DNA from 4 places in the Marinomonas sp. 63XJN7_7_ISO-PGPR-S23-202 genome. Region 3 is predicted to be linked to each of the others. Evidence: predicted binding sites of a transcription regulator. Region 3 holds the regulator's gene; each other region holds the start of a gene.
What was found. The regulator sigma-54, encoded in region 3, starts transcription at its own class of promoters, with help from an activator protein. The targets are predictions, from matches to a motif close to TGGCACNNNNNTTGCTNT.

Region 1 (7,848 bases), 1.2 Mb from region 3:
TAGATCTTGTTGGGACACATTATTCTGTTTGCGCAGCAAGGTATAACGTCGATCTTTAAGCTCAGCTGATTTTAAACTTGCATTGGCAGACTCCAAATTAGCTTGCGCCTGTCTGACGGTAGACAAATAAGACGAGTCATCAAGCTGATAGAGTACTTGTCCTGCTTTGACATTATCCCCAGCTTTAAATAAACGCTTCTCAATGATCCCCCCTACTTGAGGTCGAATCTCAGCCACTAAACTTGATGACGTACGTCCAGGAAGCTCTGTATTGAGTTCAACGTTCTTCTGAGGCTCGATAGTCAACACTCCAACCTCAACCTTTGGTTCCCCCCGATGTGAGCCAGAAGGAGCCGCTGCCTTTTCTTGGCAACCAGCAACAAGTAATGCGATAAGTAACGCACCAGAAGCATATTTAAATTTTGACAACATCTAGAGTTTTTCCTTAAGATTCATTGAGAATGAACGTTCATTCTCACTATAATATATGCTAACCTTTCAATATACCTTGCAAAAGTGCAAAAAAATGACATTCAACTTTTCAAAACAGCTAAGTAATGAACGCCGTCAACAAATTCTTGACGCTACAGAACAAAACGTTATCCATAAGGGCTTTCATAAAACCAGCATGCAAGCCATTGCTAAATCGGCAAAACTCAGTGTTGGACAAATCTATCGCTATTTTAATGATAAAGACGACATTATTTGCGCACTGGTCGAACAAACCACCAAAAGACACTTAAGTTTTATGTCTGAGTTTTTAGACAAAGAAGACTGGCTGACTCGGCATTTCAGTGAAGACAATGAAGAAATCCATTGTATTCGCATTATGACGCTTGAAATCAAGGCAGAGGCATCGCGCAATGCGACAATATCGAAGATCTGTAAGGAAATGAACCAACGCCTTCGATCAAGGGCCACTGACATCATCATGGAAAAATCACCAAGCTTAAGCAAAGCTGAGGCCATTGCTCGTGTTGAAGTGTTATCCACCTTAACAGAGGGCATGTTATCCGAGTGGGATTACATAAGCCGGCCTTTTACTCAGGAAACCATCAAACTCTATAACACCTTGCTAGATAGCATTTTACCTGATTAACCTTGAGTCCTTTTTCTAGCTTTAACCCTCTTTTATCTACCATTAACAAAGTGAGCCGTTTCACCGGGGTTTAAATATTACCCTAATCTGCTGCCATCGACTCACTAGCATTGCAACAAAGATCAAAACACAACCAAACACCTGACTGACACTCATCAACTGCGCAAACCAGATAGAAGCAAACAAAGCGGTCCAAACTGGCTCTAAATTCATAATTACGGCGGCGTGACTTACTGGTGTCAAACTCTGCCCATAGGTTTGCAGCAGAAAGCGCAAACTCGTAGCGATCAAAGTACTCGCCAGAAACCAACCTACCACATTCGTCGGCACAACATGAGGCACCGTTTCAGTCAGCAGAGAAATGCTGAGTAACAATACTCCAGCCACTCCCAGTTGTATGGCTGTGAGCACCAACACAGGCATTCGAGTAGACTGCCTAGACAACAGATTAAACTGAAATGCCGACGTCAATGCCGTGGCCAAAAAGAACAATTGACCCATTTCAAACTGTAGCCCACCATCTAACGCTAAAAAGGCTAACCCCATCACCGCAATGGGAAGGGCAACCCAAATACTTTTTGGAGGCTGCTCCTTAAATAAAAGCTTGGCGACAACGGGAACCAAAACCACACCAAGACTAGCAATGAACGCGCCAACTCCCAAGTTTTGAGTTTTTGATAGGCCTTCAACCCAAAACATCATGGCAAATCCCATCACACCACCGACCAATAAAGCCGGCCTCATGTCTTGCCATCGCATCCCAACAAAGTACTTACGCCCAGCAAGCACCAAAATAAAGCATGCCACCAAAAAGCGCATTCCCATAAAAAATAAAGGCGGCAGTCCCGACAATGCTTCCTTAGAAAAAATCCAGCCAAAACCTGCTAAAATAGTCACTAGGATCAAAATCAGCTCAGCCTTAAAATGCACCCCTTGCTTCACCATATCGCCTTTTTAGAAAGATATAACACCCTAAACAACGTCAAAAACCACCATTAATGGTGGTTTTTCACTCAAATTCTAGGGCGCCTAGTCTACTCGCTATTTATTTCACATACGATAGAGGCAAGCCATTCTTTTTCTTTATATTAGGCCACGCAATGGCTATCGATACTATCGCAGCCACCGCCAAAAGCCAGTTATATTGCACATAACCAATGAGGGATAAAGGCGACACTTTGGCAAGAGACGATGCCAGCAAAATCTGGGCGCCATACGGCAATAGCCCCTGAGCCACACAGGAAAAAATATCCAAAAGACTCGCACTGCGGCGTGCATCCACGTTGTATCGTGTGGCAATATCTTTGGCGACTGAGCCATTAATCAAAATAGAGACGGTATTATTCGCTGTACATAAATTCGTCAATGCAACCGACGCACTGATGCTAAACTCTCCCGCTCGAGTTGACCCAGGCTTAGCACCAAATACACGAACAATCTTCTCAATTATGCTCACCAGCCAATCCAAACCACCTTGGGCTTTCATAAGCGCACCCATGCCACCAATCAGCAAAGAGAGAATCAGAATCTCCTGCATACCAGTATAACCACTGTAAATCTCTTTGGACCAAGTCGCGACTGTGAAATCCGGTAACATTGTTAGCCCAATCCCCCCAGCCAATACAATGCCACTAAACAACACCAACATAACATTGACACCCAGTACCGCCAAAGTTAAGACAACCACATAGGGCAGCACCTTGATCAATGCATAGTCTTTTACTTGACCAATATTCGCCACCTCACTTTGAAAATACAACAACACCAAAGTGATCAAAGCCGCTGGTAAAGCGATTTTAAAGTTCATCCGGAACTTATCACGCATATCACACCCTTGCGTCCGGGTGGCGGCAATAGTGGTATCCGAAATGATCGATAGATTGTCACCAAACATGGCACCACCAATGACCGTACCAACCGTCAGCAGTAAGGACAAATCCGTCGCATTCGCCACACCAATGGCAATTGGCCCAATAGCCGCAATGGTTCCCATGGAGGTTCCCATTGACGTTGCCACAAACGCGGTAATGATAAATAAGCCTGGCAAGACAAAAGCAGGCGGGACAACACTTAAACCAAAGTTAACCGTCGCGTCGACACCGCCAACGGCTTTGGCAACACTAGCAAAGGCGCCAGCCAGCAGATAGATCAACACCATGGTAATGATGGTGTTGTCTCCCACTCCACTAATAAAAGTGTCAATACGCTTATTTAATGGGCCCTTGGCTAAAACAATCGCCAAAACAATGGCGGGCAAAATCGCAACAGGGGCGGATATTTGATAAAAGGCAAAGTCCACACCTTGAGTTTGATACCAAAGTCCACTGCCAACGAACAAAACAAGAAACAGCACTAAAGGTAAAAGTGCCAAAGGAGATCTAGAAGTCATGTGATCGATCTATTCCAAATAGAGATGAATCCCTGTGATTGATAATCGCGGGAAAGATAATCGCTAATAGCATCTAATAATCCATGGTATGGATGAGATTAACCACTAACGAGATGAAGTCGCTATTTATAACAAAACAATCAATTAAATTCATCACTTATACAAAAAAGGAATTAAAAAAAACAAAAAAAGCCCAGCGGATTGCTGAGCTTCTTAAACCAATAGGTGCGTTTCTATGGGTAGTACCTAATACCGCTTACTTTTTCAATTGGTAAGCCGCCACTAATCATCAACACCAAGCAGCAACCGCCTTGACGACATCATAGCCATAAACCGGATCCAACTTACCTTGAATCACCCCCGGAGCAAGTTGCGACGCCACTTTGACTGCGTTTAGCTTCATCGGCCCAAATAAGCCACCGTGCATATGATACAAGCCTGTATTGTCTTTAGACATATTCTGAATACGAGTGGCTCTAGGTTTACGAAGAATTTCATAAGAAGCAAGGGCGTCGGGTAACGACTTACTCATCAAAGAGGCAACTAACACATACGCATCCTCAATCGCCATAGCCGCACCTTGCGCCATAAACGGCAACATCGGATGGCATGCATCGCCAAGTAATACCACCCTTCCCTGATACCAAGTCCGTAAGCTACTACGTCCATTTAATGCCCACAAAAATGTGTTGTCAGCGGCAGCCAAAAGTCCAGTTACTTCAGGGTGCCAACCAGCAAAAGCAGAACGCAGTTCATTAATATCCCCTTCTTCGCGCCACGACTCTGATTGCCATCCACCACGCTCTTCCACCGCAACAAAGTTCACCCATTCTCCGCCTCGCAAGTAATACGTCACCAAATGACGCCCAGGCCCAGCCCAGACACAGGCATCAGGCTGAATGTTAGTCGCTTTTAGACTCGCGACAGGCACTACCCCACGCCAAGCCACTTGCCCCATAAAATCAGGCGCTTGCTTACCCAGCATTTGTTCGCGAATCACCGAACGAATGCCATCAGCCCCGATAACTAAATCTGTATCATATTGACTGCCATCCAGAAAACATAAAACAACGGAGTTGTCCTGATCTGACTTTTGGTATCCCGTGACTGTAGCCCCTAACCGTATCGTCACCCCTGCTGTCTGACAGGCTTCTACCAGAACACGGTGTAAATCGGCACGATGCAAATGCCAATAAGGTGCGCCATAACGATCAATGGCTGCCTGGCCTAAAGGAGCTTTTAAATAGTATTCCCCCGATTTGAAATGACGAATAGTGGCTTGCTTCGGTTCAAAGGCGTACGGTCGAAGAGCCTCTTCTAAGCCAAATTGGCGCAGTACTTTCATCGCATTTGGACTCATTTGCAAGCCTGCACCCACTTCACCTAATACACTGGCCTGTTCAAATACCGTTACGTTCACGCCTTGCTGAGCAAGCCCCAAAGCAACACTCAAACCGCCAATACCTGCCCCGGCAACCGCCACGTTTTTGATTTCGCTCACAAACCAATCCTTACAGTCATTAATAGAATCGCTCGTAAAAATGATAAACAATTTACAGGTTAATTAGTTGCGCTTTGTCACTTATTAGTGAACCAATAACAATAAATTACTTATTTATTGTTAAATAACATTGTTCATGGCGTGATCTTTGCTGTATTTCTTTTGTACTGATTAACGACTAATGTCACTAATAGGGGCAATAATTCTACTCTATTTGCCTAATAACAATAACAACCACTTATGGGGGTCACGACCAATTTAGTACGTACAGTACATAGGATCATATTTGCTTGAAGCAGTTTTTCCCCAGATTAACGAAAGAACGAGGTTTAGATGGATAATTTGAGTAGCCAGTATCAGTCAAATGGCTTTTTTGACGAATTAATTGATAGTAAAGGCAAGCCCAGACCCCCCGCCAAGCAACTGCTGGGCTATCTAGATAGTTTATCAGAAGAAGAGCTTGAAAAGAGAAAACTGATGGCCGAAGCCACCATACAAGAAATGGGCATCAGCTTTACCGTTTACACCGAAGAAGGCAACATCGACCGAGCTTGGCCCTTCGATATCGTGCCACGAACCATAGCCGCCAAAGACTGGCGCGTTGCAGAAGCCGGCTTAAAGCAACGACTCAAAGCGCTTAACTTGTTCATCGATGACCTTTACCATGATCAGCATGTTATTAAAGACGGCATCATTCCAGAGCACATCATCAAAGACTCCAAAAATTTTCGCCCTGAATGCATTGGTGTCTCACCTGCTTATGGAGTATGGGCCCATATTTGCGGTACCGATTTAGTGCGTGCTGAAGACGGCGAGTTCTACGTTCTAGAAGACAATTTACGCGTCCCTTCTGGCGTCTCCTACATGATCGAAAACCGCGCTATTACTAAACGCGTCCTTCCTGAACTGTTTGAAAACGACAGCATTCTGCCAATTGATTCTTATACATCCCAATTGTTCGATACCTTGGCGGCCTTATCGCCTAGAGACATAGAAGATCCAGAAATCGTCGTCATGACACCAGGCATCTACAATTCAGCCTATTTCGAGCATGCCTTTTTAGCCCAACAGATGGGAGTAGAATTAGTAGAAGGTAGCGATTTATACGTCGATCATCAGAACGACTGTGTCTATATGAAAACCATTAATGGCCCAGCATTAGTCGACGTTATTTACCGTCGTATTGATGATTTATTCCTAGACCCCGAAGCCTTCAATCCAGATTCCGTACTAGGGGTTCCAGGCTTGATGCGAGCTTGGAGAAAAGGCAATGTGGCTTTAGCAAACGCCCCAGGAGCTGGGGTGGCAGACGACAAAGTCGTCTATGCCTATGTGCCAGACATCATCCGCTACTATCTAAAAGAAGAGCCTATTCTTAAAAACGTTGAGACTTTTTTGTGCGAAGACCCAGAACAACGGGCTTATGTGTTAGCAAATTTGGACAGTTTGGTTGTCAAACCCGCCAACGAGTCTGGCGGCTATGGGATGTTGGTTGGACCACATTCCACTAAAAAAGATCAAGCCATGTTTGCTGAACTAATAGAGGCCAATCCTCGCAATTACATTGCTCAACCAACACTGAAACTGTCTACTTCACCCACATTAATATCCAAAGGCAGTTTAGAACCACGCCACCTGGATTTACGTCCCTTTGTTTTGCAAAGCAAAAACAGCTATGTAACCACAGGTGGACTGACCCGAGTCGCCATGAAAAAAGGCTCTTTGGTCGTCAATTCGTCACAAGGTGGTGGTAGTAAAGATACTTGGATCGTCGAAACAAAGAGGCGCTAATTATGTTATCAAGAGTCGCAGAACGTTTATTTTGGGCCGCTCGTTACTTAGAACGTGCAGAAAACACGGCCCGCCTAGTCAGAGTATACGATGAACTCCTTTATGACTTACCAAGAGACATCAAAATTTCTTGGTATAATCTCATCGAAATCAACAGCGGTACTGAACAGTTCGAACAACGCTATAAAGTAAAAGACGAGCGCAACGTCGTAAAATTTTTATTGGCCGACGACACCAACACAAGCTCCATGCTCTCGTCACTGAAAATGGTTCGAGAAAATATTCGCACCACCCGTGATGTGGTGCCCGAAGAAATGTGGGAACTGATCAACGAGCTGGATTTGTATGCCCGTCAAAATATCAAGCAGGGCATCAACCGTTCTGGCCGTCACGACTTTCTCAACACCGTTATTGAAGGCTGCCAAAAAATCATCGGCCTACTTGCAGGTACGATGACTCGGGATTCTGGCTGGCAATTTCTCATCATGGGACGTTATTTAGAGCGTGCCGACATGAATACGCGTATTATCGATGCGGCGGTCTCTTTAATGCTGCAATCCGAAGCAGAAGAAAGCGTGCGACTAGGCCAAGTAGTATGGGCTAAAGTACTGAAGTCGCAAAGTGCGTATTTGGATTATCGCCGCACAGTGCGCACCTCAATCAATGGAGCCAAAGCCGTGACTTTTTTACTGCGTGACTCGTTTTTTCCACGAACACTGTCTTACTGCCTTGAGCAGATTCGTGAAGCGGCCTCTAAACTGCCCCGCTCCGGCCCCATTACGGCTAGGGTAGATAAGCTTTACGACTACGAATACCCAATAGAACGCTCAGAAGATTTGGATGAAAAGTTTCATGACTACCTTAATGACTTTCAGTTAGATCTTATCGAAATAAACTACCAGATTACCGAGAACTGGTTTCATTTTCGGCAAGGAGACGCTGCATGACCATTAGAGTCGCAATACAACACAAAACGACCTACGAATTTGACCGATTTATCACTGTGTCACCCCATGTATTACGCTTGCGCCCTGCGGCACATTCACGTACAAAAATTCATGACTATTC
Region 2 (7,848 bases), 430 kb from region 3:
TATGCATAATGCGGATACGCTCAAGCTTGATCACCTCATAACCAAAATGCTCGGCCATACGACGAATTTGACGATTCAGTCCTTGCACTAACGTAATACGAAAAACGTTATTCGCTTCCTTAGATACCTGACACTTTTTCGTCATCGTCCCCAATATTGGGACACCATTGGCCATACCGCTAATAAAGGACTCCGTAATCGGCTTATTGACCGTCACTAAATACTCTTTTTCGTGATTATTTCCAGCGCGAAGCACCTTGTTAACCAAGTCCCCATTATTGGTCAAAAAAATCAGACCTTGCGACTCTTTATCCAAGCGACCAATAGGAAAAATTCGCACGCCATGGCCAACAAAATCGACAATATTATCGCGCTCTGTACTTTCCGTCGTGCTGACGATACCAACCGGCTTATTTAATGCGATAAGCACAAAATCTTCGGCATCTTTTGGTTCTATCAATTGCCCATTGACTCTGACGGTATCACCAGGAGCAACTTGATCTCCCACTTTCGCCCGCTTGCCATTGATAAACACATTCCCCTGCTCAATAAAGCGGTCTGCATCACGTCTGGAGCAGATACCACTTTCGCTAATGTACTTATTCAAACGAGTTGTTGACGTGTTCAGCATAAAAATATCTTAGTGTCTTGTGATTAAAAATACTAAGAAATGATCAGAACCATTAACCAGTCGCAAATAGATAAAAACCGATCTATATTCTTAGTAAACATACACGAACAGTATATAGGAAATACAATAAGCACGCGCGACTTAGTAGAAGGCCGAACGACGTTAAGGCGGACGACGTTCCCAATTTTTTTTTCACACTTTGATTGCTAATATTCAGCTATTATTAGATTAAGAGGAAAATCGTATGTCGTCTAAGACCCCATTACCACATCCCCCCACCTACAACATGGCACAAATTTTTCTGCATTGGGCCATAGCGGTTTTGATCGTCGCGAATTATTTTGTTAGTGATGGGATGGGGCATATGCTGCGCCAGCATATCGAAGACGCAGCCAGCACTCCAAACTGGGTGGGAGATTTTCATATATACGTGGGCTTAGCCATACTCGGATTAATGGTTATACGCGTTTTCGTGAGGTTGTTCAGCAAAATGCCAGAACAAAAAAGTACAGGTAGTGAAACCTTAGACAAGATATCCCACTGGGTACACATCGCTCTATACTGGCTGATGTTCTTAGTACCCGCGTTTGGTGCTGCCTCTTGGTACCTAAAAATTCATTTTTTGGGGGATATACATGAAATTACCATGAACATCATGATGAGCTTAATTCTCCTCCATGCACTGGCTGCTCTATTTCATCAATATGTATTAAAGGACGGGCTCCTTCTTCGCATGTTAGGACGCTCTTAACTCTAGCCAAAAATAGGCAATCCACTTAATACTGCGATTCAGGTAATCTTAAACATTGCCTGAATCTTTGCTTAATGTGGCAAAATAGATGTCCCCTGTACTTCTAGCACACTTTTAGCCTCTGTGCGTTCAATGATTTTTACTAACGCAGACTGAATAAATTCATCTTCACGCACATTTCCTTTGCTAGAAAAGCGCTGTTCTTGAGCAGGCTCACCATCCTCTAAAATCAACATAGCAACAACCTCATTCGCCTGATCTGCCGATGTGCCAAAGTACGCTAAGGTGAGTTTTGGGTAACCTTTAAAGCCCATTTTTACTCGTTTGGCGATGCGCTTTTTTGCTTTCTCTACATTCATTTTTAGCTTCCCTTTTTATCAACCCAGACCTTAACAACATGATAAAAATGCCGTTCGCAAACCAAGAGTAGCACTAATGCCCACACCATAAAGAAATAAATGCGCCAAGGGGAATAAAAAGAACCTTAACTAACCATCATTAAAAGTAGACCTGACCGTCAAATTACTAGAAAATACTTGCTATATTCGACGCCATAGCGAATTGAACCTTATAACACGGATCTAAAAGCGAGCCCAAATGAACCCTTTGTTAGAACATGCCTTGACTGTGTTTATGGCTTTTTTTGCCATTATGAATCCGGTTGCTAATACGGTTGTTTTTGCAGGCTTAACAGGCCATAAAAGCAAGTCTGAGCAACTCAAAGTCGCCAAAAAAGCAATACTGTTGACGTTCTTAATCATTTTAGTCTTTTCTGTTTTAGGAAAAGCCCTTTTTCATTTGTTTGGCATTACCTTACCCGCCTTGAGAATAACAGGTGGGTGTTTGATCTTTTTGGTGGGCTATCAAATGCTTCATGGGGAAAGTTCAAAACTCCACAGCCCGGAAGATAATGACGACTCGAACGAATCAGACGAGGCAGTTTCCCCTTTAGCGGTGCCTCTGCTTGCAGGCCCGGGCACCATCGCAACCGCCATGAATTATTCTGCCGCTGGTGGCTGGCAAGAAATCGTTATTACCGTGTCAGTCTTTCTTGCTCTGTGTTTTATTACCTTTTTCTGCTTTATTTTCAGCTCAAAAATACTCTCTTTAGTCAGTCAAAGCGGACTGACTATGATCACTCGCTTAATGGGGCTGATTCTTGCCGTTATCGGGGTGCAAATGCTCGTCACAGGAATAAACGTAGCAATCCACATTAGCTAAAAATACCAGCAGCACCAAGCATTAGGCTACAAGGGGGGACTGATTTGTATCTTTATGATCACTCCCCAATATCCCTAGAGTTACATTGCGCTGACTGGTAAACTGCCTGTTCCAATTTTCTGTGGACAGAACTTCATGCAAACTTCAACTCTACATCGTTCAAAGTGCCCCTCTATTATTGGGTTAACCGCCATTATTTTCGCCGCCAGTTTGCTAACTGGCTGCAGCAAACCACCACAAGAACAACACATTGAGGGCTATGCCCAAGGTACCACTTACCATATCACCTTTTGGTCGAAGAAGAAGGTACCAACTGATGAGGTGGAATCTTCTTTCAATACTACCTTGGCACAAATCGATAAAGAATTATCGACTTATCGACCAGACTCCTACATTTCCAAATTCAACTCCAGTACATCGACAAAGTGGCAGCCAGCTTCCCAAGATTTTATTGATTTGATTAATATCGCCAAAGACATCAATAAAAAGTCAGAAGGTTGTTATGACCCAACCATCGGCCCTCTATTTGATTTATGGGGCTTTAAAAAAGACACCCTTCATGTACCAACGGACGCAGAAATAGCGGCAACAAAAGCGGATATGGGAATGGATAAAATCCAAGTGGATGAAAAAGATAAACTTATTCGCAAGACAAACCCGTTAGTCCAATTGGACTTCTCCTCCATGGGCGAAGGCTACACCATAGGAAAACTGAGTAAGATACTTGAATCCAAAGGAATCAATAACTATCTCGTTGAGTTTGGTGGGGACATGAAAATCAAAGGACACAAACCAGATGGTAAAAAATGGCGCATCGCTATTCAGCGCCCCATCAAAGAAAAAGATGGTTCACAAAAAGTGTATAAGATCGTCACCATTGAAGATGAAAAAGGCGTCACACTAGATACATCCGGAACATACAACCACTATTTTGACGATAAAGGGGTAGAGTACTCTCATATTCTGAATCCAAGCACTGGCCGCCCTGTTACTCACGATTTGGTTTCTGCCTCTGTTTTCGGTACAGATCCAAGAATCAGCGATGCTTGGGCAACCACGATGCTATGTCTTGGTCCTGTCAAAGGGGCTAAAATAGCCAAGCAACAACATCTCGAAGTATTCTTTATCGAACATAAACATGGCAAATTTGTAAACTCCGAGAGCGAAGCCTTATCTTCTAGTAAACGCGTCAAATTCGACAAATAACCCTGCGTCACAATAAGAAGTTGAGTAAGCGAATTTACTCAACTTCTCTTCATAACCAAACCATTCTTACAAAAGATACCTCCATCTGGCATTTAGTCTAATCAGAAAAAGCAGCTACAGGCGTCAGCGCTATTGTCGATAACATCAATTTTATGCCGATAAGATTGGTCTCACTGCGCAGTAATATTTAAAAAGAACAAATGAACGAAAAAGACAGCCTCTCTTAAACACCAATCCTTACGTCAATCAACGGTCTAGAAAAACCGACAAAGCGAAAATGAACGAATATTCATATTTTCTTATATTTTACTTAAAATAGACAAAATAATGACAATAGATCAAAATATTCGCACCAATAAAGAGCATTAGCCATCTTTAAAATGCTCTTTATGTGAGCACAAACAAAGAAAACAGCTCTATTTTGAAACGTTTCATCTTTCTTCTCACTAGAAAACATCAATATTTGCTTTAATTTTCATGCAAAAAGCACATATGGCACGGTGTCTGCTATAGGGATTATTAGTCACATAAAAAAACATTTCTTTGTTGCGTTTAGAAAAAGAAATCTCAGGAGGCACATATGAAATTGCTTATCGCTATCATCAAGCCATTTAAACTTGATGAAGTTCGTGAGGGACTCTCCGAAATAGGCGTTCGCGGTATTACCGTAACAGAAGTCAAAGGTTTTGGACGACAAAAAGGACACACAGAATTATATCGTGGTGCCGAATATGTCGTCGATTTTCTGCCAAAAGTAAAAATTGAGGTCGCCTTAGATGATGCATTAGTTGAAAAGGCTATGGATGTTATCTGTCAATCAGCCAATACAGGCAAAATTGGCGACGGCAAAATTTTTGTACTGACACTTGAGCAGGCTATTCGGATTCGTACCGGAGAAACCGACTCAGATGCTCTTTAATAAAGAGCCCCCATATTACTCCCTACCATAAATATAGCTAAAACAGAGGCAATATTGATGAATATTAAAAGATTAATAACAACCATAGGTGGAGCTTTACCTCTACTCACTCTATGGATGATTCCCTCCCAAGCAATGGCCGATACACCTAGCCTGGATAGCGGAAATACCTCATGGATGATGGCATCGACAGCGCTGGTGCTACTGATGACCATTCCCGGTGTTGCCCTTTTCTATGGCGGTATGGTACGCCGTAAAAACCTATTATCTGTTGCCGCCGCGACTTTTGCGATCACATGCTTAATTACCATTATTTGGTCCGTTGCAGGTTACTCACTTGCTTTTAAAGGTGACGGCGCATTTATTGGTAACCTAAGTGCACTGTTTCTAAATGGCATGAGCTATAAATCACTGAGCGGCTCTATTCCTGAATCAGTATTCATGACCTTTCAAATGACTTTCGCAATCATTACACCAGCATTGATTATTGGTGCCGTTGTGGAACGGATGAAGTTCTCTGCCATGCTATGGTTTATGGGACTGTGGTCTTTGTTAGTTTACTCACCTATTGCCCATATGGTTTGGGGTGGCGGTTGGCTCGGTGGCGACGGCGTGCAAGATTTTGCTGGCGGCACCGTTGTACACATTAATGCAGGGGTTGCAGGCTTAGTGGCCGCGCTAGTACTTGGTAAACGTAAAGGCTATGGAAAAACAGCAATGCCTCCCGTTAACCTTGTCTATACCATGGTTGGGGCATCTCTTCTTTGGGTAGGCTGGTTTGGTTTCAACGCCGGTTCTGAGTTAGCGGCAGATGGTACAGCGGGCATGGCGATGGCCGTGACGCAAATTGCAACAGGGGTTGCTGCAATGGCTTGGATGTTTGTTGAATGGGCAGCTCGCGGCAAACCAACTCTTCTTGGTATGAGTTCAGGAGCGGTTGCTGGTCTCGTTGCCATTACCCCTGCATCTGGCTTTGTTGGACCAATCGGTGCGTTCGCAATCGGTATCGCAGCTGGTCTTGGCACGTTCTGGGCTTCTGTCTACCTGAAAAAAATGCTTGGTTATGATGACTCATTGGACGCTTTTGGTGTTCATGCGGTAGGTGGCATTATTGGTGCACTGTTAACAGGGGTGTTCTCAGCGGCTATATTCGGCGGTGCTGGCCTTAATGATAATGCGCACGGCAGTATCCTTAGCCAATTCATTATTCAAGCAAAAGGGGTCGGCTTTACCATTGTTTACGATGCAATTATGACCTTTATCATCATTAAAGCGATTGATATGGTTATGGGCATCCGCGTCTCCGAAGAAGAAGAAACCGAAGGCCTTGATACGTCTTTACATGGCGAACAACTATACGAATAATCACTGTCTTAAATACATCAAGGGCGCTTACAAAAGCGCCCTTTTTCTTTTGACTCAGCTACTCAGTGATTTCTAAAAAGTGAATTTAACCTAGAGGGCCACCTAAAATAGTGTCCTTAAGACCGGCTATAATGTTTTCACCTGTCTCTTGTCTTAATTCATCATACCAAGCTTGTGTCACCAACATGTCTTTTCCATGGGTCACATCACAACGCTTACGCGCCTTTAATACCAAGTCTTTGGCTCTTTCATGGCGCAAGCTTTGATACTGTAACAACGCCTCTTTGACTTCTTTTGTTTTGGCAAAACACTGCCCTAGGACGACGGCATCTTCCATTGCAGAACAACCACCTTGCCCAATGTCTGGCGTAGTGGAATGAGCAGAATCCCCCAACAAAGCAACACGACCTTTAACAAAACTACTAAAAGGTTCAATATCGTGGATTTCAATACGGTTTGTCGTTTCAGGATCAATCCGTTCAATCAAGAGTTGGACTGGATCCGCCCAGCCTTCAAAGTAGGTCTTTAGATTCTCTTTCACTGTCGCACGGTCTTCTGGTAAGCCAAGAGGTAACGGCACATCAAAGAAAAAGTAAAACTGACCGCCAGCAATAGGCATCACTGACACGCGCTTTCCATCTCCAACGAAGGTCGTCCATTGCTCTAATGGTGCTATTTCTTCATCTGCCGTCACCAAACCATTCCAATTAACATATCCCGCGTAACGTCGCTGAGCTTGATAGCCAAGGACATGGGAGCGTGCGACGGAATGCGCGCCATCAGCAGCAATCATAAAGTCCCCTTGAGCAATACTACCATCGGTAAAATGAGCAACCACACCCGTATTGGTTTGTTCGACACGCTCTAGTCGTTTCGCAAACTGGACCTTGTCTCTTCCCCAGTGATCAATCATCTGCGCTTGCAATCCAGCTCGTGCAACAGGGCAAGGCCGCTCTCCCACTGCCTCAATCAAGGGCACGAGGCTAAACTGAGTCATGGTCGCGCCAGACTTGCCATCTTGGTATGCCATTGCCCGCATAGGCCCACCAAGGTCATCCATAATATGCCCCATCCCTAAATGATTCATACACTTCACCCCGTTAGACCAGACTGAAATGGCCGCCCCAACAGGCTTGATCTCTTTTACTGCTTCAAAAACATCACAATCAACACCTTGCTGTTTTAAGGCTGCTGCGGCCGACATGCCACCGATGCCCGCTCCAATAATCAATGCTTTCATGCTTTCTATCCTCTTATGATCGATATCCCCACAAAGCACAATGCGTTCCAACCCCGTTGATTCAGCGCATCCGCATGAAAAAGATACTTATTTTCAATAATTAGAACTCCGAAACATTTGTTTCTATAGTCTGACGATAACGCAAATTCAAGGAAGATATAAGTGCCTTACATCAAGCAAACTTAGACTAATATCATTTTTTATAAATAAAAACTATCGAATTGATTTTTTCCATAAACCCACTTGCTAGTTTCATCAAGTCATGTCAATTTAAACTTCGAAGCGTTCACTGTAATAGAGGGCAAAAATAACAATGACAGTCCATGAAAAGAAAAATCGGAGTCTTTATCGAGATCAGTTAATCAAAGAGAAAGTAGGTCTTGAACGGTTGCGGACTTTGCTCGACAACACGAGCAATAAACTACTTCGCATTCCACAAGTCTACTCTGCAGATAAAGACACCATTAGTATGCAGGCGATTAAGCAAACCCATGCGAGCGAACAACAAATGGCTC
Region 3 (7,848 bases):
AAGTCGGTTTGAGCGGCTGACAACTAACAGGCTATCTGTCATGTCAGGAATTTGTTTATATTGTCGAAGGTAACGAAATACTCTGTCCAAGGTGACGTTAGGGCGAATGGTAATGGTGTCTGTGTTCATTAAGCCACCGGCGGAGTCTTCCGAGTAGCTTAATAAGGCCTCAACTCTTAGTCTGTCCTGAGGAGGCATGGATAAGAGGACTTCACTTACCACCTTGTCTGGCAGGTGTTGCAGTAAGTCGGCTAAATCATCGCTTTCAAAGTGTTCAGATACGGCAACCACCCGCTGGGTGCTCATATTCTCTAGAAACTGTAGGCGTATGTCTTCGTTTAGGTATTGAAGAACCTCGCCTTGGTTTTTGTCTTCAATGAGTTCCCAAAGCTGCTTACGTTCTTTAGGGGGAGAGGATTCTAAAAGGCTAGCAACATCTTGTGCGGGTAAAGCGCCATTTAATAAATAGCGCGTTTGTAATGTGGCGCCAGACTCTAAAGACTCTGTGACCGTTTGTAGGTGGGCGAGTGTATTTTTATCTGGCATTGTTGTCCTTATTCATCTTCCCCAAAGCGATCATTGATTAATGCAATAATGGCCTTGATGGCATCTTCTTCATCTTCACCATTGGTTTTAATGGTGATGTCCGTGCCCTTGCCAGCAGCTAGCATCATCATTGCCATAATGCTTTTACCATCGACATTACGCCCGTCTTTCTCGATGGTAACATCGCAAGAAAAGCGAGAAGTGGTTTCGACTAGTTTTCCTGCGGCTCGTGCATGAAGGCCAAGTTTGTTGATAATGGTGACAGACTCTTCCAACATACCTTTTTCCTTAATTAAGATTAAATCTAATTCAATAATGATTCTAACTCAGTAAGAAGGGCTTGATTGGTCTCGGCCGCTCTTAATTTATTGAGTTTTTCGGTAGATTGCGCCAGCTCGGCAATTTCTGATAGGGTCGATAAATGGTTGTCGCATTCGCTTGGCGGCACAATCAAAGCAAAAATTAAATCCACATTTTTCTTGTCCACGGAGTCGAAATTAATGGCGGATTGCAATGACATGACAACTAGAGCTGTGTGGTTGGCACTCTCCAAACGGCAATGGGGGATGGCAATGCCATTGCCTATGCCAGTACTGCCAAGTTTTTCACGTCCTAGTAATGCATCATAAACTGCTTCGTTGTCGCAATGTAACCGGTTTGATGCAACTTCAGCAATACTTTCTAGTACGCGTTTCTTGCTGATAATATCTTGTTTGGCGATAACGAGTTCAGCTTTTAATATAGATTTCAAAGGCATAAAGAAATGTATCCGTATTAGATGAGTCGTTTGCGTTCATTGGAAGGCGGAATATTCATCGCCTCACGATATTTTGCTACAGTTCGCCTAGCAACCTGAATACCTTGTTCCGCTAAAATACTGGCTAGTTTGTTGTCACTAAGCGGTTTTTTGGCTGGTTCTTCGCTAACGAGCTTCTTAATCATAGCTCGAATAGCGGTCGAAGAACATTCCCCTCCAGAAGCGGTATTGACATGACTGGAGAAAAAATATTTCAGCTCAAAAATGCCTTTAGGAGTATGCATGTATTTCTGTGTGGTTACTCGAGAAATAGTAGACTCATGCATGCCGACCTCTTCTGCGACATCATGAAGCACCATAGGTTTCATAGCTTCTTCACCGAGTTCGAAGAAGTCGATCTGTCGATTCACAATGCAACTAGTGACTTTTAGTAAAGTTTCATTGCGGCTTTGCAAGCTTTTCATGAACCATTTTGCTTCTTGCAAGGAGTTTTTGATGTACGTGACATCTTCTGATGTGGAAGCTGTTGCTGCCATGGCGGAGTAGGTTTCGTTTATCTTAACCGGTGGCAGAGCGTCATTATTCAGTTCAACTTGCCAGACGTTATTGCGTTTTCGTACAGACACATCGGGGATAACATAATCGGTATCGTCCGTGTCAATGATGGACCCTGGTCGAGGATTAAGTTGCTGGATCAGTTCAATCACTTCTTTGAGCGATTCTTCCTTTAGTTTTGTTTTTCGGCTTAATTGAGTGAAATCTCGATTACCAAGCAGAGGGAGATAGTTGTCTACTAAATTATAGGTGCTCTTATACAAAGGGTGCTCGCGGAACAGTTCTAATTGAACTAACAAGCAATCACGCAGATCAATAGAGCATACACCAACGGGATCAAAACGTTGTAAGCGGTGTTGAACCGCAATGACCTCATCAAGCTCAAGGTCTTCAAGTTCAGAGGTCAATGACTCCCAAATTTCATCTGGGGAAATGCTTAAATACCCATCGGACTGAACACACTCAATGATGGCGTAAGCAATCTCAATATCCCTATCTGACATGTGGGTGAGGTTGAGCTGCCAAATTAAATGGTCTTGAATGCTTTCTTCTGGTGCGTTACGACTTTCAAAATCCCCATCATTTTCATAGCTGTTGGAGTGGCTGACAGACGCTGCTGAATTTTGGTAGGTATCGTCCCAATCGCTGTCAATGGATAGCTCTTCTGGAATACTATCGGTCCATTCTGATTCGACCTTTGCTTCTTCGCTGCTGTTTGACTCAACCTTTTTTTCAGACGCGTGTGTGTTGTCGCTATCACTATCGCGTTCTTTCAATGCTGATGGGGCATCACTAGAAGTGTATTCCTCATCATCAATTTCCAGTAGCGGATTAGACTCTAAAAATTCATGGATCTCCTGTTTAAGATCCAACGTTGAAAGCTGCAGTAAACGAATGGCTTGCTGCAACTGTGGCGTCATGGTCAGTTGTTGACCAAGCTTTAATTGTAAAGACTGCTTCATAGAGCAACTCTTTTATCGTTAAGTTGAAAGTAAGAAAGATGGAACAAGTTATGCATGTTACTCCCTTTGAGTTGCAAAAATAAGAGGTTATAAGCGGAAGTCGTCACCTAAGTAGACTTTTTTCACTTGTTCGTTGTTGATAACGGTATCGGCATCCCCTGATGCGATGATGTGTCCATTACCAACAATGTAGGCTTTATCACAGATGTCGAGAGTTTCTCTGACGTTGTGGTCGGTAATTAACACACCAATACCACTTTCTTGTAAATGCCTGATAATGAGCTTTATATCGCCCACTGAAATAGGATCCACACCAGCGAATGGCTCGTCAAGTAATATGAACTTGGGGTTCATCGCGAGTGCCCGGGCGATTTCAACTCGGCGACGCTCCCCCCCAGACAGCGCCATACCCAAGTTAGAGCGAATGTGAGTAACATGAAATTCTTTTAATAAGCTTTCTAATCGCTCTTTTCTTTGGGCTCTATTAAGCTCTTTTCGTGTTTCAAGAATGGCGTAAATGTTGTCTTCTACCGACATTTTTCTAAAAATAGACGCTTCTTGCGGGAGATAGCCTATGCCTTTTTGAGCACGGGTATGCATGGCATATTTGGTGATGTCCTGGCCATCGATAAAGATGCCGCCGGCGTCATTGGTGACCATGCCAACGATCATATAAAAACAGGTTGTTTTACCCGCGCCATTCGGTCCGAGTAAGCCAACCGCCTGGCCTGATTCGACAGAGAGGGAAACATCTTTAACCACTTGGCGTTTTTTATAACTTTTTGCGAGATTTTTTGCTTCTAAAACGGCCATTTACTTCTCTTTTTTCTGTGGTGATGCTTGTTTTTTTTCGGTTTGTGGCTGTAGCGTCATGGAAACTCGGCCTGATCCTTCTTTCTCGGCGCTGAAGGTGCCATTTTTGATGTAGTAGACAATATGGTCGGCGGTGATTTTGTCATCCATTCTGTTTAAGTAGCCGTCCCCAAAAATTTCCACTTTGGACTGAGCGGTTTTATAGATGACTTTATTACCACGACTAATCATCATATTACCTTGCCAATCGATTTGTTGGCTAAATTTGGCAGGGTGGCCCGTTGCAATGAGTTCGGTGAATTTACGCGTCTTAGGATTGGTGATGACTTTCAGATACTGGGCTTGAATTTCAATCGAACCTTGTTTTACAAATACGTCACCTGTATAGACGGCTTCGCCTGTTTTTTGATCAAAATGGGCTTGATTGGACTGTATATTTAATGGTTTGCTTGTATCATCTGGAAGCGCTAGTACCCATTGGCTTACGAATAAGCCGGCTAAGAAAGTACATACCTTAATGTGTTGCTTCATACTGTCCTCTTACAGATCCTGTCATTTTAACTTCTTCTGTGTTGATATAAGTGACAATGACATCGGCAGATGTTTCGCCTTGTGTTGAGTATATTTTTGCATTTCCTGTACTCGTAAGTGACTGCTGTTTATCTAAATAACGAATATTGTCCGCTGTTAGTGTGATGTCTGGTGAGTCTACGTAATGTTTTACGGCTGATGCATCATCAGTTAGTAGAATATCACTACTGCCATCTTCAATTATCCCTTTTTTTCCTTGTGCTTCCCAGTTCCCCGTTTTTTCAACTCTTTTTACCTTTGGGTTTTCGAGAAGTGTCCTTGCACCTTTGTTGTAATGTAGAGCTCTATCTGCGGTTAAGGTTTCTATCAGTTTGCCATCTTGGTCAAATTCTGTGGCGTGTATTTTTGTAATGAAGTAATCGGGGGTGCTACTCAGATTGTCGGTTTGAAGCAAATTTTTATTATCAGATGAGCCAGCCCAGAAAAAAAGAGTAACGATCGCAATGCCGCCAGCCCCCAGTAGTAGTTTTTTGTGGCTTGCTTTGATCATTAGACAGAATCCCCTGTGCTAACGAAGAAAATATAGACAGCGTACGAAACGAGTAAGGGAATGGCTATCCAGCGAGGAATGCTTTGGTTTTTGGTTTTGGCAAATCCATAGATGAGTAAGGACAAGGCAACCGTTAAACCTAGAACCCAATAGAAATCTCGTCCCGATGTGGTTTGATCAATCACGCCTGGTGCGATTAACGCGGGCAGTGGTAACACTGTCGCCAAGTTGAACATATTTGAACCTAAGATGTTGCCAATGGCGATATCATGATGGCCTTTACGTACACTACTGATTGATGCAGCTAGCTCAGGTAGGCTGGTGCCGACGGCCACGATAGTTAAACCAATCACCATGTCGCTGACACCAAGAGCGGAAGCAATACCGATGGCTCCCCAAACAAGCAGTTTCGAGCTGCCTATCAGAACCACTAGACTGACAAGTGAAATGCATAGGGATTTGCCGACAGGGCTGCCATCATCCTCGGGGAGCTCACTGGAAAGTTGCTCTTCAAGGTTTTTGCTGCCTTTTAGCATGACGATCATCATGATAATAAACATGAAAACTAATACGATACCGTCTGAAAAACTTAAGGTACCATCATGAAGTAACCAGCCAGTAACCAGGGTGATGGTTAAAACAAGGGGGACCTCCTTACGCATCAAATCTTTCGTAACCGGGACGGCGGAGAACAACAGAGTGGCGCCGAAAACCAGCGCGATATTGGCAATGTTAGAACCTAATACGTTACCGATAGCAATGCCTGGCGCATTATCAAATGATGCAATCGCCGACACAACCATTTCGGGCGCAGAGGTGCCCAGTCCCACCAAGATTACTCCAATAACAATGGGGCTCACTTCTAGTTTTTCGGCAACGAGTGCCGCATGTTCAATGAATTTATCAGAACTAATAACCAGCAAGACTAAGCCTGCAATTAGAGCAGCGGAAAACAGCAGCATAACCTCTTATTTACTCTCGAATCAAAAAGATGTCCCATTTAATGAGGTTTGCTGTGTAAATTCAAGACTTGATCTTTGAAACAATTTCGATTCCGTTTATTGCGCGATTCTATTTTATAAGGGCGAGTGTTAGTATCAGCAACTATTATATTGGGAAAGGATAGGTGAGTCCGTGCTGGATAGGTATATAAAAGTACAGAATCTTCGCTTTTCAAGAGGGGAGAGGGTGATATATGAAGATGTGTCGCTGGATATTCCTCGTGGAAAAATCACCGCTGTGATGGGGCCAAGTGGAACCGGAAAAACGACTCTCTTAAAGCTAATCGCTGCGCAGCTTTATCCAGACAGTGGTCATGTTTTTGTTGATGGGCAGGATATTCATTCTTTGTCTCGTTCAGATTTATATAAAGTCAGAGAGAAAATGGGTATGCTTTTTCAAAGTGGTGCCTTATTCAGTGATATGTCTGTTTTTGAAAATGTCGCTTTTCCTCTGCAAGAACATACCAATTTTGATGCGAGTAAAATCGAAGGTATTGTGCTCGAGAAATTGCACAGCGTGGGGTTGCGAGGTGCGGCAAAGTTATTCCCTTCTGAATTGTCAGGGGGGATGGCTAGACGTGTCGCTCTTGCTAGGGCGATCGCATTGGACCCTGAGTTGGTTATGTTTGATGAACCATTTACGGGTCAAGATCCCATTTCTAAAGGGGTTCTAGTCGAGCTGATTCGTCAATTAAATGATGGGTCTGGTATTACTTCAATCGTGGTGTCCCATGACGTAGAAGAGTCCTTATCCATTGCAGATCATGTCTGTATTTTGTCTGGTGGTTATGTCATTGCTCAAGGGACACCCAGCGATATTCGTGCCTCTGATGATGCGCAAGTAAAACAGTTCTTAAATGGGGAGCCTGATGGTCCTGTTCCATTTCATTATCCGGAAAGTGTTGCTGATGAACAGAGGAGTCAAAGATGATAAATAGTTTGATTTCTTTGGGCGCTGGTTTTTTAGATTGGCTGGAGGCAGTTGGAAGAGCGGGAATATTTATTGTTCAAAGTCTTGTGCGTTTACCTGTTCGATTAGGGGAATCTATTAATCTTTTGATTCGCCAGTTGTATTCAGTGGGCGTGCTGTCTCTGGTTATTATCATTGTATCCGGTACTTTTATCGGAATGGTATTATCCCTACAAGGTTATAGTATTTTGGCAAAATTTGGCTCATCAGGGTCTGTTGGTCAATTGTTAGCCTTGTCTTTGTTACGTGAATTGGGACCTGTGGTGACGGCGTTGTTGTTCGCTGGTCGAGCTGGGTCATCGCTTACTGCCGAAATAGGTTTGATGAAGGCAACAGAGCAGCTCTCCAGTTATGAAATGATGGGGGTGGATCCTTTACGTCGTGTGATTGCGCCGCGATTTATTGCTGGTGTGATTTCCTTGCCTTTGCTTAGTTTTGTATTTTCGGCGGCGGGTATCATTGGCGGTATGCTTGTCTCTGTTGGTTGGCTTGGTGTGAGTGATGGGGCGTTTTGGACCCTTATGCAGCAATCCGTTAACTTTGATACGGATGTCATGAATGGCGTAATCAAAGCGGTAGTATTTGCTGTTGTGGTGACTTGGATCGCTGTCTATCAGGGCTATGAATGTGTTCCGACATCAGAAGGGATTGGGAAAGCGACTACTCGAACCGTCGTTTTGGGTTCATTGTCTATTTTAGCATTAGATTTTATTTTAACCGCTGCGATGTTTGGAGATTTTTAGGATGAGAAGTAAGCGCGTTGAGTTATTGGTAGGTTGTTTCATTGTTTTGGGGGTCGTGGCTTTTGTTTATCTTGCCATACAAGTAAGCGGATTGGCGTTTACTGGCAAAAAAGATACTTATCAGGTTGTGGCTGAATTTAATGATATCGGTGGTTTGACAGATCGTGCCAAAGTAACCATTGCCGGTGTTACGGTGGGGCATGTTGTCTCCATTAGCTATGATAAAAAGCTTTACATGGCAAAAGTCACCATGGCAATCGATTCGGATATCAACAATATTCCTGTAGACAGTTCCATCGCTATCCTGACAAGTGGGTTGCTGGGTGAGAAGTACCTCGGTATTACGATCGGGGCGGATGAGAAAGTACTGAAAAATGGCAGTCAGATATATGATACTCAATCTGCTTTGGTGTTAGAGAA
Region 4 (7,848 bases), 680 kb from region 3:
GCGTTTCCCAGCTAAAGGCCTCATCAGGGTGTCTTAATGTTAACTTGACCCAATTCTCGCCAACCTCATCACCATAAATGGCAAAACCCGCACTATCTGGACCACGATCTGTCATTGAAATCAGCATTGGCTCAAATAACTCACCCAATTTTTTTTCAAATTTATCGTTTTTTAAATAAAGCCCAACAATTCCACACATAGTAGAAACCTCAATATATTTTTAAAACTTAGCACTGGATAATTAAAAGAACTCGGCATATTTTTCGACTTCCCAAGAGGAAACTTGGCGCGAATACTCATTCCACTCAGCACGCTTCACTTTAAGGAATTCCGCGACAAGATCTTTGCCCATGGCGTCAACGAAAACGGTGTCTTTTTCTAACTCATCCAGCGCATCACCAAGAGATTGAGGAAGAATAGAAATATTTTTAGCGAGGATTTCTTCCAAAGATAGGTCATAAAGGTTGATGTTCATGGGCTCACCAGGATCCAGTTCACGCTCAACTCCATCGAGGCCCGCAGCAATTAAGGCAGAATGAACAAGGTAAGGATTACAACCTGAGTCAGGTAGACGGAATTCTAAGCGGCCATAGGGCACACGAACTAGCGCTGAACGGTTATTGTCGCCGTAGCAAACATAGGCTGGCGCCCAAGTGGCACCTGAACTATTACCGCCAACCACTAAACGCTTATAGGAGTTAGCTGTCGGGGCGGCAAAAGCACAAATCGCTTTAGCGTGTGCCAGAATGCCTGCTGTAAAGTGATAAGCTAATTTTGAAAGGCCCATGCCATTAGTATCACTGTCATCGTTGAATAAATTCTTACCCGACTCATCAGTGATAGATAAATGGAAATGCATACCATTACCTGTTTTATCTGGAGCAGGTTTCGGCATAAAGGAACAAATCATCCCCATATCATTCGCTATTTCACCGGCCGCCATACGAACGAAAGTAAATCGGTCAGCAGACTCTAATGCATCGCCATAGGTGTAATTGATTTCAAACTGGCCATTGGCATCCTCATGATCAATTTGATAAACATCAAAATTAACGGCTTGTAAGGTCTCCACCAAACGTTCTAAGAACTCACGAGAACGAGAAAGTCCTTTATAGTCATAACAGGGCTTAGCAAGCGTATCGGATTGATCAACGGGAAGCAGCTCTCCTTGCTCCCCTTTCTTGAACAAATAAAACTCTGGTTCAAGCCCGGTATTCAAGGTCCAGCCCTTGTCTTCTAAGCGTTTAAGATGGTTTTTTAAAGCGACTCGTGAACAATATAAATGTGGCTCATTATTAACATAACCGTCACAGACTAATCTTGCATAGCCAGGCTGCCATGGAACGATACTCAAAGTAGATAGGTCGCCACGCGCCATAAAATCAGGCCCATGAGGCGCCATAGCAAGACCACTAACGGCAAAACCCGCAAAGCCAGCCCCCTTCTCAACGACATCAAAAATATTCTTTGCCGGCACAGATTTTGTTTTTGCCACACCATGAATATCCACAAACTGCGCTAAAATATATTTAATATTATTGTCTTTAAGAAAGTCTTCTACTGCATCTGATTGCATTGCTGATCTCCTAACTTATGGTGAACGTAATGTGTGTTCTCATTGGTGAATCAAACAACCAAAGCAAACTATCCAAAAGTCTCACTAATGCTGTTAGTAATAACCTTTATCAATCTTGCTAGAGTAGATAACACCGAATAAAAAAACCCATAATATTCTCAAAGGGAATTTTTATTTCCTTATGGGAAAGCAACATGTTTGCCAAAATTTGATTTTTAGGAATTTTTTTTCTTATCAGTGTAAGGTAATGATTTTTATGATCTAAAAATCACATAAAGAGTAAAGAGACCCATTAGTAAGAGGTAGGAAGGCCAACAGCGATGAGAAAAGCGCACCATCTAGACACGACAATGCCCTAAATAAGGGCGGAATGATTCAAACAAGAGAGGTTTCACCAAAATAAAAGCTTGAGGAAGACGGCTATACAGGCAAGACGCAAACCTATTACAAAATTAAGCGACGCTCCTTTATCATGCATAAAGATAAAAACAAATCTTTAGTGGCAGAAGCCGTGCCACTGCCACTAAAGAGTCCCCCTTAAGAGAGCGTTTTATTATTTACTAAAGCGCATTGTCGCCCCGGCGTGCACTTTCCCACTGCATAACAAGTTTTAACGCCGCAGGCAGCACCAATAAGGTAATGAGGGTCGCAATCAATAATCCACCGATAATGGCATACGCCATTGGCTGCCAAAAGACTTCTCGGGAAATCGGCACCATCCCTAAAATCGCCGCACAAGCCGTCAATAAAATAGGACGGGAGCGATGTATCGCCCCTCGCGTAATGGCCTCGTGAATGGATACACCTTCTTGAACATTGCGATCCACCTCAGAAATTAAAATAATCGCATTGCGAATGATCATACCAAACAGAGCGATAATCCCCAGTAAAGCGACGAATCCCATGGGGGTGCCTGTTGGCAACATGGCGATCACGACCCCGATTAAGCCAAAAGGCGCGATAAATAAAGCCAATAACATCCGTGAAAAGCGACGTAACTGAATCATTAATAATGTCAGCATGCATAAAATGGTCACTGGCAATACGTCATAGACTGACCGGTTTCCCTTACTTGACTCAGCAACGGCTCCCGCTTCTTTTAACTGATAGCCCGGTGGCAATTTATCCGTAAACTGCTGAACGATGGGAGCCAACTCATTGGACAAGGCTTGCGGCAACTCGCCCGACGCCGCATCTAATTGCACGCTAATATACGGCTCTCGATTCCAGCGCCACACAATGGGATCGGTTATGCCATATTGAATGGTGGCAATCTGTCTTAGTGGCACCGTTTGTCCATTGCTTATGGGTATTTGCAAGTTACTGATGGTGGATACATTTTCCTTAGCTTCTTTATTGCCTTGCACCACCACATTTACCATACGGTTATGATCACGAAGCGAAGTAATCACATGGCCAGAGAAGATATTAGCCAGTGTATTGGCCACTTGTTCAGAACTTAGCCCCACCGCCCGAGCTTGAGTTTGATTAATATCAATGGCGATGCGACGTTCTGGCTCACCGCTGGTCAAATTAATATCACGCGTCTGCGGATCTTTTCCTATTAACACGGCTAAATCCGTTGCCAATGAACGCACCTTATCCAAATCTGGGCCCATAATACGATAACGCACAGGCCAACCCACTGGTGGACCAAGCTCTAAGGGCGCTACACGACTGACAATATCCGAATCATGCTGATTCAAATAACGCTTGATATCAGCACTTAGCCTATCTCGAACGTCAGTAGACTTCGCCACAACCACCAGTTCGGCCACATTCTCATGACTGAGCAAGACATCCATCGGCAAATAAAAGCGTACCGCTCCGGAGCCAACATAGGAGGAAAAATGCGCCACGTTTGGCTGTGTCTTAAGCCATTTTTCAAGCGCTATGACTTTTTCTCGGGTGGCACTTTGCGTGGCGTTTTGCGGCAAAGTCAAATCCACCAGCAATTCGGGACGATCTGATGATGGAAAAAAAACCGACTTCAACTGGCCCATCCCGACAATGGACAGACCAAGCAAAACACAGGCAAGCATAATCACACTCTTAGGCTTAGAGAGTGAATAAGATAACAAACGACTAAACATCCTTGAGTGGAAGCTGACCTTATCTTTGTGAGAAACCAGTGTTCGTGGCAAGAGCCAAACGCCTAACAAAGGTGAGAATAAAATCGCCACGATCCAAGAACTCGACAAAGAAATCAACACCACGACAAACAAGGAATAACAGTACTCACCCGCACTGGAGGCGGCAAAACCCACTGGAATAAAGCCTGACACCATCACCAGCGTACCCGTTAACATTGGAAAAGCCGTACTCTTAAACGCGTACACTGCGGCCTCTTTGCGTTGCCAACCTTGTTCCAACCGGGAAACCATGGTCTCAACAGTAATCATCGCATCATCGACTAATAAACCTAATGCAATAATCAAAGCCCCCAAGGAAATACGTTGCAGTCCAATACCAACGATTTCCATGCCAACAAAGGTCATCGCCAACACGATGGGAATAGAAAAGGCGACCACTAAGCCTGCTCTCATACCTAGAGAAATAAACGAGACCGCCAACACAATCACAATGGCTTCCACCAGCACTTTGACGAAACCGTTCACCGCCCCTTTTACCACCTTAGATTGATTAGCCACTGTAAAGACATGCATACCATGGGGTAAAAGCCACTTGACCTTATCCATTTCTTGGTCGAGCCGCTGACCAAAATCCAACATGTTGCCTGTTTTCGACATGGAAATGGCCAGCCCTATGGCAGGCTGCCCATTCACTCGAAACTCGGGTTCCGGCGGTGTTTTTAACACTCGATGAATGGTGGCAATTTGCGTTAACGGCACAAAATGCCCATCGATATGCAACACAATATTTTGCAAACTTTTTTCGGACTTAAAGGCCCCCGACACTTGCAAATCAATACGCTCACTTCCTGTACGAATCACCCCAGCAGGAACAATGGCATTTTGCTGTTGTAGCATGGTCGTCACTTGCTTAAGACTTAACCCTAAACCCGCTAATTTTTCAGGCGAAAAGGCAATATTAATTTGCTCATCTTGCGCCCCCAGCACCTTTATTTTACTCACGTCTGCCACACTCAACAGCCGATCCCGAATACGGTCCACCACATCCCGCAGTTCGCGCTCAGTAAAACCTTTTCCGGTAAACCCATAGATGGTTCCATAGGTATCATCAAACTCATCATCCACGGCAGGTTCACTGGCCCCCGCTGGCAAACTAGGGGATAAATCCTTCATTTTTTTACGAACCTGATACCAAATCTCTGGCACCATTTTAGGCGGTGTATTATCCCGAAGATTCACAAAGACAACGGACTCACCTTCCCGAGTGTAGCTTTTTAAATAATCCAAATATGGAACTTCTTGCAGTTTCTTTTCCACCACATCAGTAACAAATTGCGTGGTATCTTTCACTGACGCACCCGGCCATACGGTCGACACCACAGCTTTTTTGATCGTGAAAGAAGGGTCCTCATTACGGGGCAGATTGATATAGCTGAGCACGCCCATGACGACCACAACCATCATCAAAAAACTGACCATTTGTTGATTATTTAAAGCCCATTCGGATAAGTTAAAACGCTTGCGTGGGTCAGACATCAGTTCTCATCCTTAAACAGGGTGACTTTCATGCCAGGACGCAATGTCGATACGCCCGCCACCACAACACGCATTCCAGTCGACAAGCCTTTGGACACAAAAATACTGTTATTGCTGTAGCGCGCAATGGTTACCGGCTGCAAGTGAACGGACTGGGTTGACGGATCATAAATATACACAGCAGGCTGCTTGCCTTGGCGCGTTAGCGCTAATGCTGGTAATTGAATAATATTGGCTTCACGAAGACGAATCGAGCCTTTCACAATAGCGCCCAACACCATTTCTTTTGGAAAGGTCATTAACTTAATACGAACTCGATAGGTTCTTGTATTCGTATTCGCCTGAGGACTGACATCTCTAACCGTTCCGGTGGTTTTAATACTCGGATCAGACAATAATGCCACTGTGATTTTGCTGTGAGGTGGTGTATTGGTAATCATCTCCTCCGGTACATCAAACACCGCATTGCGCTGAGTCAGAGAAGCCAGTTTCACCACCTCCTGTCCAGCAGAAACCACTTGCCCAACATTACCACTGACCTGAGTAATCACCCCACTTTCCGGTGCCAGCAACTTGGTATAACCCAAATTATCGGACGCTTCTTTAACGGCCGATTTCGCACTTTCATATTGCGACATGGCGGTATCGTAATCAGACTTTTTCATGTCAAATTGCGATTGGGAAATAACATGTGTTGACAGCAGTTTTTTATAGCGCTTGTAGGTGATTTTTGCCAAACGCAAACTGGATTGCGCACTTACTAACTTCGCCTGAGCATTGGCTAACTGATTTTTGGCGTCACTGGTATCCAATGCCGCCAGCAGTTCACCCTTAGACACCTTATTCCCCACATCCACTTTGCGCTCAATAATACGACCGCCTATGCGAAACCCTAAAATAGTTTCATGTTCTGGCTCAATATCCCCAATCAAGCTCACCTGATCGGACGATGAGTCTGCAGACAACAACACGGTTTTCACCGGTCTAGGCGGCGCAGGTTCGATTTTCTTTTGCTCACTGCAGCCAGACAGCGCCACACAAAATGACAGCACAACAGTTTTTCCAAAAATTGATGTAAAAGACCTCTGCAATCCCTGACCTAAGCGAAAAGACATCATTTCGAAAACCTCATTAGAAGACGAAAACCAGCAAAAAAAGAGCTTAATAAAAGGTATAACTTATTGCGATAACAGCATTAAAACCACTTTTTAACAACAATTGAGCCATGTTTTATTTTCTAAATAAATGTAGTCAAATGGAACCGTTACCACACAATGTTGGCTCAAAAGATGAGATCAACCTCACTTCAAATTCTGTTCTTATCCCCCATCATCAAAAACCATTGTATTTCCGCTAAACATGGACTGTGACAACCAAAGCCATCGAGTGAATGGGGATGAACCTAGAAGCTCTTTACGAAGAAACGATTAATAACACAGAAAAAACAACCGCTTCTCAATCATTTTAAACTCATCTTTAATGGTCTGAGTAGGAAACCAACAAACTAGTCGATAAATATCAAGAAATGATTAAACAAGAGCGTTCATGGAGTGGCGTTTAGATCGAGATAGGGTGGCCTTCTCTTGCCAGTACGGCGGAGTCGGTCTAAGTGGGGAGTAAGTTTTGTTCGTTGAATTCTTGTGGGCTGATGAAGATTTTCATCAGCCCACACAGGCTACTAATAAGAATGAAATCATGAGAGCGAAAGCCAGCTTATAAATGCTGACTGTCTATGTCATCTTTAATGATTTCGAGCAACTTTGCTTCAAGCTCTTCATTTCTATGGAGATTGATATAGTGTGCTTCTTTTGCACTTAAATGATAGGAAGCATTCTGCTTAGTCTTTTCATTTTCTACTATCAAGGCATGTTCATGTCCATCTTCCGTTGAAGCCAACTTGATTTTGTACTTGTTACCAGCAATGCGAACGTGCTCTGTTCTATATATCTCTAATGAAGTTAACGACGTCATTAAAACCCATCCTAAATGAATATGATTGTTTATTTTTCTACCAAGCTATCTTAGCTTTATTTAATTTGACTGGCGATTCACAAAATCCCCATCAAAATGGATAGACAAAAAGGATAACAAGAAAACGCATATAAAAAAATACATTTTCAATGTCAAATATATTTCATATAAATCAATTAGTTAAATATTTCAAACAAAATAACTGCGAGCACGACAAAGTTGATAGCGAATTTATGGACATCTCTTAATATCGCAAAACATTTGTACCCTACTTTGCTGTCGCCTCTTGCGGGCGGAAACTGGGTTGTCGTCGCTTTGGGGTCGATAAAGATTAAAGGATGTTTTTCACCTGACTCCAAATATCACAAACTTCAAATTTCCAAGTAACATGATTCAATTAGGGAAGCCTCGGCCTTACCCATCAATCGCAAAGGAAAGTCTGTATGCTAATAAACAAATAGTAACCAACTGATGGAGGTAACATGCCACTAGTAAGAATTGATTTAAACGAAGGACGTTCGGATGATGAGATAAAAACTATCATGGATACCATTCAAGATTGCGTTGTTGACGCCTTTAACGTGCCCAAAAACGATCGCTACCAGATAGTGACCGAACACAAACCGGGACGCATGGTGCTGCTTGATACAGGATTAGGGTTCGAACGCAGCG

Region 1: a site for sigma-54 is predicted at 5,127-5,144, ahead of AC0VYG_RS18895 (circularly permuted type 2 ATP-grasp protein). Genes of this name have one in related genera too.
Region 2: a site for sigma-54 is predicted at 4,303-4,320, ahead of AC0VYG_RS15415 (P-II family nitrogen regulator). Genes of this name have one in related genera too.
Region 4: a site for sigma-54 is predicted at 1,763-1,780, ahead of glnT (type III glutamate--ammonia ligase). Genes of this name have one in related genera too.

What each region holds. Positions count from the first base shown of each region.
Region 1 is NZ_CM149677.1:4,064,721-4,072,568, forward strand. Features, by position in the region: gene AC0VYG_RS18870 (efflux RND transporter periplasmic adaptor subunit) at 1-432, opposite strand, end outside; gene AC0VYG_RS18875 (TetR/AcrR family transcriptional regulator) at 527-1,099, shown strand; gene AC0VYG_RS18880 (DMT family transporter) at 1,160-2,044, opposite strand; gene AC0VYG_RS18885 (Na+/H+ antiporter NhaC family protein) at 2,145-3,488, opposite strand; gene AC0VYG_RS18890 (FAD-dependent monooxygenase) at 3,778-4,989, opposite strand; gene AC0VYG_RS18895 (circularly permuted type 2 ATP-grasp protein) at 5,323-6,780, shown strand; gene AC0VYG_RS18900 (alpha-E domain-containing protein) at 6,783-7,727, shown strand; gene AC0VYG_RS18905 (transglutaminase family protein) at 7,724-7,848, shown strand, end outside.
Region 2 is NZ_CM149677.1:3,319,131-3,326,978, forward strand. Features, by position in the region: gene rluF (23S rRNA pseudouridine(2604) synthase RluF) at 1-631, opposite strand, end outside; gene AC0VYG_RS15395 (cytochrome b) at 876-1,382, shown strand; gene AC0VYG_RS15400 (hypothetical protein) at 1,454-1,741, opposite strand; gene AC0VYG_RS15405 (MarC family protein) at 1,980-2,603, shown strand; gene AC0VYG_RS15410 (FAD:protein FMN transferase) at 2,739-3,809, shown strand; gene AC0VYG_RS15415 (P-II family nitrogen regulator) at 4,390-4,728, shown strand; gene AC0VYG_RS15420 (ammonium transporter) at 4,786-6,093, shown strand; gene hpxO (FAD-dependent urate hydroxylase HpxO) at 6,179-7,333, opposite strand; gene AC0VYG_RS15430 (fructosamine kinase family protein) at 7,647-7,848, shown strand, end outside.
Region 3 is NZ_CM149677.1:2,889,446-2,897,293, reverse strand. Features, by position in the region: gene mgtE (magnesium transporter) at 1-546, opposite strand, end outside; gene AC0VYG_RS13460 (HPr family phosphocarrier protein) at 555-824, opposite strand; gene AC0VYG_RS13455 (PTS sugar transporter subunit IIA) at 851-1,303, opposite strand; gene AC0VYG_RS13450 (RNA polymerase factor sigma-54) at 1,321-2,820, opposite strand; gene lptB (LPS export ABC transporter ATP-binding protein) at 2,908-3,633, opposite strand; gene lptA (lipopolysaccharide transport periplasmic protein LptA) at 3,634-4,164, opposite strand; gene lptC (LPS export ABC transporter periplasmic protein LptC) at 4,148-4,714, opposite strand; gene AC0VYG_RS13430 (calcium/sodium antiporter) at 4,714-5,676, opposite strand; gene AC0VYG_RS13425 (ABC transporter ATP-binding protein) at 5,903-6,646, shown strand; gene mlaE (lipid asymmetry maintenance ABC transporter permease subunit MlaE) at 6,643-7,428, shown strand; gene mlaD (outer membrane lipid asymmetry maintenance protein MlaD) at 7,430-7,848, shown strand, end outside.
Region 4 is NZ_CM149677.1:3,570,269-3,578,116, forward strand. Features, by position in the region: gene AC0VYG_RS16525 (class II glutamine amidotransferase) at 1-199, opposite strand, end outside; gene glnT (type III glutamate--ammonia ligase) at 242-1,576, opposite strand; gene AC0VYG_RS16535 (efflux RND transporter permease subunit) at 2,137-5,205, opposite strand; gene AC0VYG_RS16540 (efflux RND transporter periplasmic adaptor subunit) at 5,205-6,257, opposite strand; gene AC0VYG_RS16545 (hypothetical protein) at 6,919-7,176, opposite strand; gene AC0VYG_RS16550 (tautomerase family protein) at 7,659-7,848, shown strand, end outside.